DNA from 3 places in the Comamonas sp. MYb69 genome. Region 1 is predicted to be linked to each of the others. Evidence: predicted binding sites of a transcription regulator. Region 1 holds the regulator's gene; each other region holds the start of a gene.
The links. Region 1 encodes NrdR, which represses ribonucleotide reductase genes. Its sites were predicted from a motif close to CACNANATNTNGTG; they were not measured.

Region 1 (4,646 bases):
CTATTTCACCTTGGACGGTGAGCAGCCCAATCTCTGGGCGCCCATCTCAGGCCTCTATGCCTGCGGCGCCGATGTGGGCGAGCCGGGCTGGCTGCGCATCCATGCCAATTTTGCGCACCACCGCGATGGCATGCTGCGGCTCTTGGGCCTGCCCACGGGCGCGGCCACCACGCGGGAGCAGGTGGCGGATGCGCTCCAAGGCTGGACGGCGCAGGCGGTGGAGGAGCGCGCTGCCGCGCTCGGCCTGGTGGTGGCAGCGGCCCGCAGCCCGCAAGCCTGGCAGGCCCATTCCCAAAGTGCGGCGGTGGCCGCGCAGCCCTTGGTGGCCATCACCCAGCTGGACAGCGACCAGCCTGCCGCCCCCCGCGATGGGCCGGCGCCTGCCCAGCACCGGCCGCTTGCTGGCCTGCGTGTGCTGGACCTGACCCGCATTCTGGCGGGGCCCGTGGCGGCCCGCAGCCTGGCGGCGCAAGGGGCTGATGTGCTGATGCTCAATGGGCCGGGTCTGCCCAATATCGAGGCCATTGCCGATATGAGCCGGGGCAAGCGCTCGGCCTTGCTGGATTTGAAAACCCCGGCAGGGCAGGGCGCCATGGCCGCGTTGCTGGGCCAGGCCCATGTGCTGCTCCAAGGCTACCGGCCGGGCGCGCTGGACGCGCTGGGGCTGGACCCGCAGTCTGCCGCCCGGCTGCGGCCGGGTATCGTCTATGCCAGCCTGTCGGCCTATGGCCGCAGCGGCCCCTGGGCCGACCGGCGCGGCTTTGATTCGCTGGTGCAGACCGTCTGCGGCATCAACTGGGCCGAGGGCCAGGCTTTTGGCAGCGCCGGGCTGCGCGCCTTGCCGCTGCAGATTCTGGATTACAGCGCAGGCTTTTTGCTGGCCTTTGGCATCCAGGCTGCCCTCTACCGCCAGGCTATGCAGGGCGGCAGCTGGCATGTGCAGGTATCACTGGCGCGGGTGGCGCAGTGGCTGCAGTCCATGGGCCAGCGGCCGGTAGCCGCTGCGGCGGCTAAGGTACCCAGCGGCGCGCCGCCTGACGCCTATCTGGAGACGCTGGACAGCGGCTTTGGCCGCCTGCGTGCGGTACGCCATAGCGCCGTGCTGCAGCGCCTGCCCGGCGGCTGGCTCCACGCCGGCCAGCCGCCTGGTGGCGACCAGCCCCGCTGGTGAGCCCTGCAGGGCAGCGTGGGGCACCAGCATCAGTGATAATGGCGGGCTATGAGCGGCAATACCTTCGGCACCTTATTTACTGTTACCAACTTTGGCGAATCCCATGGCCCGGCGATTGGCTGCGTGATTGACGGCTGCCCACCGGGCATGGCGTTGAGCGAGGCAGATATCCAGCAGGACCTGGACCGCCGCCGCCCCGGCACCAGCAAGTTTGTCACCCAGCGCAATGAGCCCGACAGCGTGGAGATCCTCTCGGGCGTCTACGAGGGCAAGACCACGGGCACGCCGATTGCGCTGCTGATCCGCAATACCGACCAGCGCAGCAAGGACTACTCGAATATTGCGCAGAGCTTTCGCCCCGGCCATGCCGACTATGCCTACTGGCACAAGTACGGTATCCGCGACCCGCGTGGTGGCGGCCGCTCCTCGGCCCGCCTGACGGCGCCCACGGTGGCCGCTGGCGCCGTGGCCAAAAAGTGGCTCAAGGAGAAGTTCGGTACCGAGTTCCGCGCCTGCATGCTGCAGGTGGGCGAGGTGGCCCTGCCTTTTGAGGACTGGGCGCATGTGCCCAACAACCCGTTTTTTGCGCCGGTGGCTGATGTCAGCCGCTATGAAGACTATATGGATGCGCTGCGCAAGTCGGGCGATTCCTGCGGCGCGCTGATCCGCGTGCAGGCCAGCGGCGTGCCCGTCGGCCTGGGCGAGCCGCTGTACGACAAACTCGATGCCGACATCGCCTACGCAATGATGGGCCTCAATGCCGTCAAGGCCGTCGAGATTGGTGCCGGTTTTGACAGCGTGGCCCAGCGCGGCACCACGCATGGCGACTCGCTCAGCCCCCAGGGCTTTCGCAGCAACAATGCCGGCGGCATTCTGGGCGGCATCAGCACCGGCCAGGACATCGAGATCCGCATCGCTATCAAGCCCACCAGCTCGATCATCAGCCCCCGCGAGTCGATCGATACCGAGGGCAAGAGTACCGAGGTCATCACCAAGGGCCGGCATGACCCCTGCGTGGGCATCCGCGCCGCACCGATTGCCGAGGCCTTGCTGGCCATGGTGCTGATGGACCATGCGTTGCGCCACCGCGCCCAGAACAGCGATGTGGTGCAGGCGGTGGGGCCGATTGCCGCCGAGGCGCCGCAAGACTGACAAGGCGCAGCCCGGGCAGGCTCGGTGGCCGGCCCCCAAAGAAAAATGCGAACCCAGGGGTTCGCATTTTTTTGTGCCTCAGTCCTTTTTACGGGCGCTGTCTTTCTTGGGCTCGGGCGGCGGGGTCGTCACCTCGTCGACGATGGACTTGAACTGGTCAATGTCCTCGAAGCTGCGGTAGACGCTGGCGTAACGGATGTAGGCCACCTTGTCGAGCTTTTGCAGCTCGGCCATGACCAGCTCGCCGATCAAATGCGTCTGCACCTCACGCGCACCCAAGGTGCGCAGCTTGTCCTCGACATGCTCGAGCGCCAGGTCCACCTTGTCGATGGGGACTGGGCGCTTGCGCAGCGCCAGGCTGAATGAGCCGCGCAGCTTGCTGCGGTCGTAGTCGATGCGCCGGCCGTCCTTTTTGACGATGACCGGCAGGCTGACTTCGGGCCGCTCATAGGTGGTAAAGCGCTTTTCGCAGTTGCCGCACTGGCGCCTGCGCCGTACAAAGCCGCCATCTTCTGCAACACGGGTCTCCACCACCTGGGTATCGGGGTGGCTGCAGAAGGGGCATTTCATAGGCGCGGGCGCTGCTCAGATCAGCGGTAGACGGGGAAGCGTGCGGTCAGGGCGTTGACCTTGGCGCGCACGGCAGCGATGTTGGCTTCGTCCCGTGGGTTGTCCAGCACATCGGCGATCAGGTTGGCCGTGAGGCGCGCCTCTTCGTCCTTGAAACCACGGGTGGTCATCGCGGGCGTACCGATACGGATACCGCTGGTGACCATCGGCTTTTCCGGGTCGTTGGGGATGGAGTTCTTGTTGATCGTCATGTGGGCAGCGCCCAGCACGGCTTCGGCTTCCTTGCCGGTGATGCCCTTGGCGCGCAGGTCCACCAGCATCACGTGGCTTTGGGTGCCGCCGGAGATGATGCGCAGGCCGCGCTCGGTCAGGGTCTCGGCCACGATGCGGGCGTTGGTCTTGACCTGCTGGGCGTACTGCTTGAACTCAGGCGTCAGCGCTTCCTTGAAGGCCACCGCCTTGGCTGCGATCACGTGCATCAGCGGGCCGCCTTGCAGGCCAGGGAACACGGCCGAGTTGATGGCCTTCTCGTGCTCGGCCTTCATCAGGATCACGCCGCCACGGGGGCCGCGCAGGCTCTTGTGGGTGGTCGTGGTCACCACGTCGGCGTGGGGCACGGGGTTGGGGTATTCGCCAGCGGCGATCAGACCAGCGTAGTGGGCCATGTCCACCATGAAGATCGCGCCCACGTCCTTGGCCACCTTGGCAAAGCGGGCAAAGTCGATTTCCAGCGAGTAGGCCGATGCGCCAGCGATGATCAGCTTGGGCTTGGTCTCGTGCGCCTTCTTTTCCATGGCGTCGTAGTCCAGCTCTTCCTTCTCGTTCAGGCCGTAGGAGACGACGTTGAACCACTTGCCGGAGATATTGAGCGGCATGCCATGGGTCAGGTGACCGCCTTCGGCCAGGCTCATGCCCATGATGGTGTCGCCGGGCTTGAGGAAAGCCAGGAAAACCGCTTCATTGGCCGATGCGCCGCAATGGGGTTGCACATTGGCAGCATCGGCGCCGAACAGCTGCTTGACGCGGTCGATGGCCAGCTGCTCGGCGATATCAACAAATTCGCAGCCGCCGTAGTAGCGCTTGCCTGGATAGCCTTCGGCGTACTTGTTGGTCAGCTGGGTGCCTTGGGCCCACATCACGGCGGGGGAGGCATAGTTTTCGCTGGCGATCAGCTCGATGTGCTGCTCTTGGCGCTGGTTTTCGGCCTGGATGGCCGCAAAGAGTTCTGCGTCGGTCTGTTCGACAAGGATGTTACGTTGGTACATGGCGGTCGTTGGAGTCAGAAGTGAGCCCTGCCTGCCAACAGTGAGGTTGGCGAAAACAGGGGCTGCCCAGGCGCACGGCTAACACGTGGCGGGTGCGGGGGGCGATGCGCTCGCCCTGGCACTGCACGGTACGCTCCCCGGTGGTTGCTGCAGGCCGGGCCTGCATTCCACGTCAACAATCCGGTCATACAGATGTCTATCGCCAGTCGCGTACCCGGCTAGTGTAGCCGAGGCTGCACCGGCCTGGGGCAATGGGTTTATCGCCACGTCTGGATAAAAACCGGTTCCGGGAACTGTGCCAGGGCCAGAAAAAACAAAAGCACCCGGCTGGGTGCTTGTGCGAAGAGGGCGATGGGCCGGAGGGGCTGGTCAGGAACCCATGGCCACGGCGGTGGCCTCGGCCTTGGCCGCTGCTGGCAGCGCGGCTTGCTTGTCGGCCAGGGCCACGGTTTCAGAAGCGTTGCCCGCAGCTGCGCTGTTGCTGGCGG
Region 2 (4,646 bases), on a different contig from region 1:
CTCCAGAATGTTCACATTCATCAGGCACAGGTACATCTTCTTCTTGAGCTGGTACACATCAATCTGGTGCACCACGCCATTGATCGTGTGGCTGCCTGCACCCAACTGGGCGTGCAGCATCGCATCACGGATCAGATCGTCATAGTAGGACGAGATATCGCCCGCGCGCAGCTTGATGCTCTCGTTGCGCATGATGTCGTCAAAGATCACCGAAGGATCGTTGACGATGTTGCGCAGGATGTGCGTGTACGAGCGCGAGTGGATGGTCTCGGAGAACGCCCAGGTCTCGATCCAGGTCTCCAGCTCGGGCAGCGACACCAGCGGCAGGAAGGCCATGTTGGGGCTGCGCCCCTGGATGGAGTCCAAGAGCGTCTGGTACTTCAGGTTGCTGATGAAGATGTGCTTTTCGTGGTCGGGCAGGTTCTGGTAGTCGATCCGGTCCTGCGTGATGTCTACTTCCTCAGGGCGCCAGAAAAACGAGAGCTGCTTTTCGATCAGCTTCTCGAAGATCGGGTACTTCTGCTGGTCGTAGCGGGCGACATTGACCGAATTGCCAAAGAACATCGGTTCCTTGAGCTGGTCATTGTCGACCTTGGAGAAGGTGCTGTATGCCATCGCCTTCTCTCCGCTTAGATCTTGCAGGCGCCGCTGGCGCAGTCGTCTTCTGCCGCTGCGCCCTGCATGTCTTCGGCACCGTCACGGGTGTTGTGGTAGTACAGGGTCTTGACACCAAACTTGTAGGCCTGCAGCAGGTCCTTGAGCAGTTGCTGCATCGGCACCTTGCCATCGGTAAAGCGCTGTGGGTCGTAGTTGGTGTTGGCCGAGATGGATTGGTCGACGAACTTCTGCATCAGGCCCACGAGCTTCAAGTAGCCATCGTTGTTGGGCATTTGCCAGAGCAGCTCGTACTGGCCCTTCAGGCGATCGATCTCCGGCACGACCTGGCGCAGGATGCCATCCTTGGACTGCTTGACCGAGACAAAGCCGCGTGGAGGCTCGATGCCATTGGTCGCGTTGGCGATCTGGCTGGAGGTCTCGGATGGCATCAGCGCCGTCAAGGTCGAGTTGCGCAGGCCGTGGGTCTTGATCTCGGCGCGCAGGGTTTCCCAGTCGAGGTGCAGGGGCTCATCGGTCAGCGCGTCGATGTCCTTCTTGTAGGTGTCGATCGGCAGGATGCCGGCCGCGTAGTTGGTCTCGGCAAAAGCGGTGCAAGGGCCGAACTCGCGCGACAGCTGCACCGAGGCCTTGAGCAGGTAGTACTGGATGGCTTCGAAGGTGCGGTGGGTCAGGCCATTGGCCGAACCGTCGGAGTAGCGCACGCCGTTCTTGGCCAGGTAGTAGGCGTAGTTGATCACGCCCACGCCCAGCGAACGGCGCTTTTCGGTCGCAATGCGGGCAGCGGCCACCGGGTAGTCCTGGTAGTCCAGCAGCGCATCGAGTGCGCGCACGATCAGGTCGGCCAGCTCTTCGAGCTCATCGGTCGATTCGAGCGCGCCCAGGTTGAAGGCGGACAGGGTGCACAGCGCAATTTCGCCGTTCTCGTCTTTGATGTCTTCGAGCGGGCTGGTGGGCAGCAGAATTTCCATGCACAGGTTCGACTGGCGCACAGGAGCGACGGCCGGGTTGAACGGGCTGTGGGTGTTGCAATGGTCCACGTTCTGGATGTAGATACGGCCGGTGCTGGCGCGCTCTTGCATCATCAGCGAGAACAGCTCCACCGCTGGCAGGGTGCGCTTGCGGATGGATTCGTCGGCCTCGTACTTGACGTACAGCTCTTCGAACTTGTTCTGGTCAGCAAAGAAGGCCTCGTACAGACCGGGCACATCATGGGGCGAGAACAGGCTGATGCTCTGGCCCTTGATCAGGCGCTGGTAGAGCATGCGGTTGATCTGGATACCGTAGTCCAGATGGCGGATGCGGTTTTCCTCGACGCCACGGTTGTTCTTGAGCACCAGCAGCGACTCGGCTTCCAGGTGCCACAGCGGGTAGAACAAGGTGGCGGCACCACCGCGCACGCCGCCCTGCGAGCAGGACTTGACGGCCGACTGGAACATCTTGAAGAAAGGCAGGCAGCCGGTGTGCTGCGCCTCGCCGCCCCGGATCTCGCTGCCCAGCGCGCGGATGCGGCCGCCGTTGATGCCGATACCGGCGCGCTGCGAGACGTACTTGACAATCGCGCTGGTGGTGGCATTGATGCTGTCGAGGCTGTCATCGCACTCGATCAGCACGCAGGAGCTGAACTGGCGCAGCGGTGTGCGCACGCCCGACATGATGGGCGTGGGCAGCGAAATCTTGAAGCGCGAGACGGCGTCATAGAAGCGCTTGATGTACTGCAGGCGGCGGTCTGCCGGGTACTTGGCAAACAGGCTCATCGCCACCAGCACATACAGAATCTGCGGGCTCTCGTAGATGCGCTTGGTCACCCGGTTTTGCACCAGGTACTTGCCTTCGAGCTGCTTGACGGCTGCGTACGAGAAGTCCATATCGCGCCAGTGGTCGATGAAACCATTGATCTCGTCGTACTCTTCGCGGCTGTAGTCGGCCAGCAGGTGCGGGTCGTACTTCTTGAGCTCGGTGAGCTTTTGCACGTGGTCGTACAGGTGCGGCGGCTCGAACTGGCCAAAGGCGATCTTGCGCAGGTGGAAGATCGCCAGGCGCGCTGCCACGTACTGGTAGTCCGGTGCGTCTTCGGAGATCAGGTCGGCCGCAGACTTGATGATGGTTTCATGGATCGCATCGGTGCGGATGCCGTCATAAAACTGGATATGCGACTGCAGCTCGATCTGTGAGACCGACACATTGCTCAGGCCTTTGGCCGCCCAGTCAATCACCCGGTGGATTTTGTCGAGGTCGATAGGCTCAACGCGACCGTCACGCTTGGTGACTCTCATAGTGCTTGTCTGGTTCATTTGCGATGTTTCTAATGGGATAAAAAACGCAGGACCACGGGCGCAAGACGCGGCAGTCCCGCGCCAAAACGCACCAGGCATGGCTGGCGCGTTTTGGCTGGCGCGAGACCAGCATCAATAAACCTGTGGGGGAAGCGGTGGACACTACATATGGTGTCTATGGGCTTGAGTGTACGCTACCTGTAGCGTTCTTGGCAGCAGAAAATCAGGCCCGATTTCTGCTAGGCACTGGCTGTTTCAGCGAAGAATGCAGCAAAATCAACGCGCAGGGATCCGGTAAATATATGTATCCGGGTGGGCACATTCCCGGTGATGAAGAGGGCATCATCCCCCCATGTTGATGGCGATCACCATCTGGTTGATCGCCTGGCCCATCAAGCCATAGACCAAGCTGCATGGCGGGGGGTACTTCGCCCTTTTGCAGCAGCGCCCAAACGAAAAACCTGCTGCACTTGCGTGCAACAGGTTTCGATAAGGATGGTCGGAGCGGTGGGATTCGAACTCACGACCCTCTGCTCCCAAAGCAGATGCGCTACCAGGCTGCGCTACGCTCCGACTAAGCCGCTATTGTATATCGAGCCGGAGCCACTTCCGGCGAAAAATGATTACTTTGACAACTTTTCATCTGCTGGGGCGGTTGGCGAGACAGCCGCCCTGCCCGCTGCGCAGCAAAAACGGGAGGGCCGCGCCAAGCGCCGTGCATGAAGCAGAATGTGAAAGATGGTTGCCGGCACTCCATCAGAATAAACCGCGCCATATCGCAAATTGCCAAGCATTGCCAAAACAAAAAACCTGCTGCATTTGCATGCAACAGGTTTTTAAATGGAATGGTCGGAGCGGCGGGATTCGAACTCGCGACCCTCTGCTCCCAAAGCAGATGCGCTACCAGGCTGCGCTACGCTCCGACTAAGCCGTTATTGTAACCAGGGTTTGGGCAGCTGCATTTCGTATTTGACGATTTTTTTACAGCGGCCAGCACCCATGCGGTTAACGTTGTTGGGTCGGCGCCGGGCCACGGCCAGGCAGGTGACGGAAAGTGATGCGGCCCTTGCTCAGATCGTAGGGCGACATCTCCAGCGACACCTTGTCACCGGCCAGAATGCGAATGTGGTGCTTGCGCATTTTGCCGCCTGTGTAGGCAATCAGCTCGTGGCCGTTGTCCAGCTTCACGCGAAAGCGCGAATCGGGCAGCACTTCGGTCACGGAGCCTTGCATCTCAATCAGTTCTTCTTTAGCCATATAAGTCGACGAATCCTTGTCTAGTGGTGCATGTGCGAAACCGGTTCGCCATGCTGTTCTCAGTGCCACCAACAAGCGGTGGCTCTCTCCATGGTTCGGGAGGGCCTTGTCAACTCTCGCCACCCAAGGGGCAAGGGCCTGCAAGGCAACCAAGCGGATATCTGCCAGCCCGACAACGGGGCGCAACAGCCAGCATCCCACACAATATTGACGGCGCAGCTGCCAGGGCAGCCAGCGCCTCCAAGCTATAAAAGCTTGCAAAGCTCTCTATTGTACTATGTTGCCGCCAATTCCGCTGTGGCTTGTCTCGTATAAACGCCGCCGGTGATCCGCAGGCCCGCATGGCTGTGCTGGCAGCAGCAGCGCCGGCGCATCGTTTAGCATGGCGCATGCATGCGCGGCTGGCTCCAGGCCGTGCCACCCAATGGCTCCCACCCCGTCACCAACGAACACCATGAACGCTGCATCCCCCCGCTACTGGCTGATGAAAAACGAGCC
Region 3 (4,646 bases), on a different contig from region 1:
TCGCTGGTGTTGAGCGTGATCTCGGTGCAGAGGTTGGACGAGTGCACGACGCCGGCATGCTGCTGGGGCGAGCGCAGGTTGCAGGCATCCTTGAAGGTGATCCAGGGGTGGCCGGTCTCGAACAGCATCGACAGCATCTTGCGCCACAGATCGACCGCGGGCACGGTCTTGCTCAGCGCCAGCTCGCCGGTCGCGGCCTTGACCTCGTAAGCGGTGTAGGCCCGCTCGAAATCCTGGCCAAAGCGGTCATGCAGATCGGGCACATCGGAGGGGGAGAACAAGGTCCACAGGCCTTTTTCCATGACCCGTTGCATGAACAGATCGGGGATCCAGTGGGCGGTGTTCATGTCATGGGTGCGGCGGCGGTCATCGCCAGTGTTCTTGCGCAGCTCCAGAAATTCCTCGATGTCCAGGTGCCAGGTCTCCAGGTAGGCGCAGACGGCGCCCTTGCGCTTGCCGCCCTGGTTGACGGCCACGGCCGTGTCGTTGACCACCTTGAGAAAGGGCACCACGCCTTGCGATTCGCCATTGGTGCCCTTGATGCGGGCGCCCATCGCACGCACGGGGGTCCAGTCATTGCCCAGGCCACCGGCAAACTTGGACAGCAAGGCGTTTTCGCGGATCGCATCGTAGATGCCGCCCAGGTCATCGGCCACCGTGGTCAGGTAGCAGGACGACAGCTGCGAGCGCAGCGTGCCGCTGTTGAACAGGGTGGGTGTGGACGACATGAAGTCGAAGGACGAGAGCAGGTCATAGAACGCGATGGCCCTTGCATTGCGGTCGTCCTCCTTCAGCGCCAGGCCCATGGCCACGCGCATGAAGAAGGCCTGGGGCAGCTCGATGCGCTGCTGGCCTACATGCAGAAAATAGCGGTCATACAGCGTCTGCAGACCCAGGTAGTCAAACTGCAGGTCGCGCTCGGGCTGGAGAGCGGCGGCAAGGCGCGGCAGGTCAAAGTCCAGCATCTCGGGGGCGAGCAGTTCATGCGCCACCCCTTGCGCGACAAAGCCGGGGAAGCTGCTGCGGTAGGCCGCGCCCATGTCGGCACTGCTGACGTCCTGGCCCATCACTTCGCGCGTGATGGTGTGCAGCAGCAGGCGCGCGGTGACAAAGCTGTAGTCCGGGTCTTTTTCGATCAAGGTGCGGGCGGCGAGGATGGAGGCCTTGAACACCTCGTCCATGTGGACGCCGTCATAGAGGTTGCGCAGGGTTTCGCTCAGGATGGGTGCGGGGTCGACATCCTGGCCCAGGCCCTGGCAGGCTGCGGCAATGCGGTCATGGAGCTTTTTGACATCGAGCAGCACCTGCTGACCCCGGTCCTGCACATGCAAGCTGGCATGGGCGGGCGTGTGCTGGGCCTGGAGCTGGGCGCGCTCCTGGTTGCGGCGCTCGCGGTACAGCACATAGGCACGTGCCACCTCATGGTTGCCGCCGCGCATCAGACCGAGCTCGACCTGGTCCTGCACATCTTCGATATGGAAGGTGCCGCCGCCCGGGCGCGAGCGCATCAGCGCACGCACCACCGTGTGGGTCAGGTTCTCGACTACTTCGCGCACGCTGGCCGATGCCGAGCCCTGGCTGCCATGCACGGCCAGAAAGGCTTTCATGATGGCGGTGGTGATCTTGGGGGGCTCGAAAGGGACGACTGCTCCGTTGCGTCGCATGATCTGGTAGTCCGGCAGTACGGTAAATCCATCCAGGGTGCGCGAGCTGGCGGCCGGTGCGGACCGTTGCTCGGAAAGCGAAGCAGCGCTCATGATGTCCTCTCTGTGGTGCGTGAAAAGCCGGAGAAACAGCGCTGGGCATACCGGTACCACTGAGCCGCCGGCTACCACCTCACACTACATGTAGTGTTTTATTAAGCGCTGGACACTACCTGTAGTGTATGGCGCATTGCAGGCTTTGTGTGTAGTGCTGATGACCATGCTGCGCAGCAAAACGGCGGCAACTGCGCATGGCGTGGTGGTTTGCGCCTGCAAACCACCGCTGTGTGTGTGTTTCTGCGCCATCTGCGTTGCAGAGCCTGCGTAAAACATAGGCATTGCATCTGAAAAAAATTTTTTCAAATGTGGAAAATTGCCGTGTTTTTTGTGGCGTACATGCCTTTCATTGCATGCGAATGAAAGGGGATGCCGGGCAGATGCAGGCGGCTTTGAACAGGTTCTTAGAGGCTTGGGCTATAGCCCGATTTAGAGGCCGAGCGATGCGGGAAACATCGATCGCGGCCAGGCCAGATCCTGCTGCAGCTGGGGCCAGAGAAAGCCGGGACCCGGGTCGTTCTTGCGGCCCGGCGCAATGTGCTCATGGCCGGCAATATAGGCGATCGCATACTGCGCGCGGATCTGCTGGCACAGCTGCACCAGGCTCTCGTACTGGGCGGGCTCGAAAGTCTCGCCCTCCAGGCCTTCGAGCTCGATGCCGATGGAGTCGTCATTGCAGCGCGGCCGGCCGCGCCAGAACGACTGGCCGGCATGCCAGGCACGCTGGTCGGCGCTGACAAACTGCCACACCAGGCCTTGGCGCGTGATGAAGAAATGCGAGGACACCTGCAGGCCCCGGATGCTCTGGAAATAGGGGTGGGCATCCCAGTCGAGCTGGTTGGTAAAGAGGCGCTGCACATCCCCCGTGCCGTAGATGCCCGGCGGCAGGCTGATCGAGTGGACGACCACCAGATCGGTGCATGCCCCCTCAGGTCGGGGGCCGAAATTGGGCGAGGGGCAGTGCGTGGCCGTGCGCAGCCAGCCGTCTTGCCAGAGCGCTGCCTGCGGCGCGCTGGTGGCGTGCATATTGGCATGAGGCGCAGCGTGGGGGTGCGCGCCAGGCGGTGTCTCGGGCAGGTCGTGGGGCATGGCGTCGGGCCCTAGGGCTGCATCCCGTCGCTGGGGTCATGGATCTGCAGCCGCTCCATGCGGTAGCGGATCTGACGCAGGCTGATGCCCAGGCGGTTGGCCGCAGCGGTGCGGTTAAAGCCAAACTCCTGCAGCGCGCGCACGAGGATGTCGCGCTCGATGCCATCGAGCCAGGCTTGCAGATCGGCGGGCAGATCCTGTGGCGGCGCAAAGCGCTGGAGGCTGCTGGGGGCCATGGCCGCAGCCTGTGGCTGGAGCGGCGCCAGCGGCGCGCTGGGCCGTACATAGGCCGGTGCCGGCTCTGCTGCCTGGCTCTGCGCGGGCGAGGGACGCGTGGCATCGGCCCGGGCCGGCTCCACATCGAGAAAAGCGCCATCGCTCAAGGCGACCGAGCGCAGCAACAGGTTTTCCAGCTCGCGCACATTGCCCGGCAGCGCGTGGCCCGCCAAGGTGTGCAGCGCCTGGGCGCTGAGCTGGGGCACCGGCTGGCCGCTCTCGCTGGCGATGCGCTCGAGCAGCGCCTGGCACAGCGCGGGCACATCTTCGCGGCGCTCGCGCAGCGGCGGGATGAAGATGTCAATGACGTTGAGCCGGTAGTACAAGTCCTGGCGAAAGCGCCCGGTCTGCACATCGGCCGCCAGATCGCGGTGGGTGGCGCTGACGATGCGCACATCGACCGCTTCTTCCTGTTGCGAGCCCAGGGGCCGCACCTTGCGCTCCTGGATCGCACGCAAGAGCTTGGCCTGCATCGACAGCGGCAGCTCGCCGATTTCATCAAGGAAGAGGGTGCCGCCATGGGCGGCCTGGAAAAAGCCTTCGCGGTCCTGGTTGGCGCCGGTGTAGGCGCCTTTGCGGGCACCAAAGAACTCCGCTTCGAGCAGGTTCTCGGGGATGGCGCCGCAGTTGACGGCCACCATCGGCCCGCTGGCCCGCTGGCTGTTGCGGTGCAAGGACTGGGCCACCAGCTCCTTGCCGGTGCCCGATTCGCCGCGCACCAGAATGGGCGCCATGCTGCCGGCCACCTTGGCAATGCGCTCGCGCACCTGCTGCATCACAAGGGACGGGCCGATCAATTCGCGCTGGGCCGGGAGGGCTGACCGCGCGGGCGTGCCCGGCTGCGGCGCCGCTTGAGACGCGGGCTGCGCCAGGGCCAGCGCAGCGGCATCCTGCAGCCCCTGGCTGGCAGAGGCCACCACCTGGCGAAACTGCTTGAGGTCCACTGGCTTGGTCAGGTAGTCAAACGCGCCTTCGCGCAGGGCCGCGACGGCATTGTCGGCCGAGCCATAGGCGGTCATGACGATGGCGCGCTCGCTGCGGCCCTGGCTGCGCAGGTCCTGCAGCAGCTCCATGCCCAGGCCATCGGGCAGGCGCATGTCGGTGATCAGGATCTCGAAGCGGCGCTGCTGCAGCTGGGCGCGGGCTTCCTGCACCGAGCCGGCCGTGTAGACCCGGTAGCCTTCGCGCAGCAAGGTCAGCTCATAAAGGGTTCTGAGGTCGGGCTCATCGTCCACGACCAGAACAGTGGTGTTTTCAAAACTCATGCCTGGTGGATCAAATCAGTCTGCTGGGGATGCGCGGGGCTGGCGGCCCGGCGAAACTGCACAATAAAGGCATTGCCCTGTGCCAGCTCGGGCAGCGCTGTGCTCTGCCTTTCGTAGCGGATCATAGCGCCATGGCGGGTGCACAGCTCGCGGCAGATGTACAGGCCCAGGCCGCTCGATCGGCTCTCGGACGAGAAGAAGGGCTCGAACAGGTGCTTTTCAATGGTCGGCTCGATGGGCGCGCCATCGCTCCAGA

Region 2: the regulator NrdR is predicted to act here: its motif matches at 3,052-3,065, upstream of nrdA (class 1a ribonucleoside-diphosphate reductase subunit alpha).
Region 3: the regulator NrdR is predicted to act here: its motif matches at 1,840-1,853, upstream of WH303_RS05220 (ribonucleoside-diphosphate reductase subunit alpha).

The regions. Positions count from the first base shown of each region.
Region 1 is NZ_JBBGZG010000012.1:113,057-117,702, reverse strand. Features, by position in the region: gene WH303_RS17055 (CoA transferase) at 1-1,171, shown strand, start outside; gene aroC (chorismate synthase) at 1,220-2,323, shown strand; gene nrdR (transcriptional regulator NrdR) at 2,402-2,893, opposite strand; gene glyA (serine hydroxymethyltransferase) at 2,914-4,158, opposite strand; ZMP/ZTP riboswitch at 4,216-4,378, opposite strand; gene WH303_RS17035 (lytic transglycosylase domain-containing protein) at 4,528-4,646, opposite strand, start outside.
Region 2 is NZ_JBBGZG010000005.1:254,151-258,796, forward strand. Features, by position in the region: gene nrdB (class Ia ribonucleoside-diphosphate reductase subunit beta) at 1-615, opposite strand, end outside; gene nrdA (class 1a ribonucleoside-diphosphate reductase subunit alpha) at 630-2,891, opposite strand; tRNA gene WH303_RS09410 (tRNA-Pro) at 3,388-3,464, opposite strand; tRNA gene WH303_RS09415 (tRNA-Pro) at 3,738-3,814, opposite strand; gene infA (translation initiation factor IF-1) at 3,897-4,148, opposite strand; gene WH303_RS09425 (EVE domain-containing protein) at 4,603-4,646, shown strand, end outside.
Region 3 is NZ_JBBGZG010000003.1:215,566-220,211, forward strand. Features, by position in the region: gene WH303_RS05220 (ribonucleoside-diphosphate reductase subunit alpha) at 1-1,757, opposite strand, end outside; gene ampD (1,6-anhydro-N-acetylmuramyl-L-alanine amidase AmpD) at 2,190-2,786, opposite strand; gene WH303_RS05230 (sigma-54-dependent transcriptional regulator) at 2,861-4,390, opposite strand; gene WH303_RS05235 (ATP-binding protein) at 4,387-4,646, opposite strand, start outside.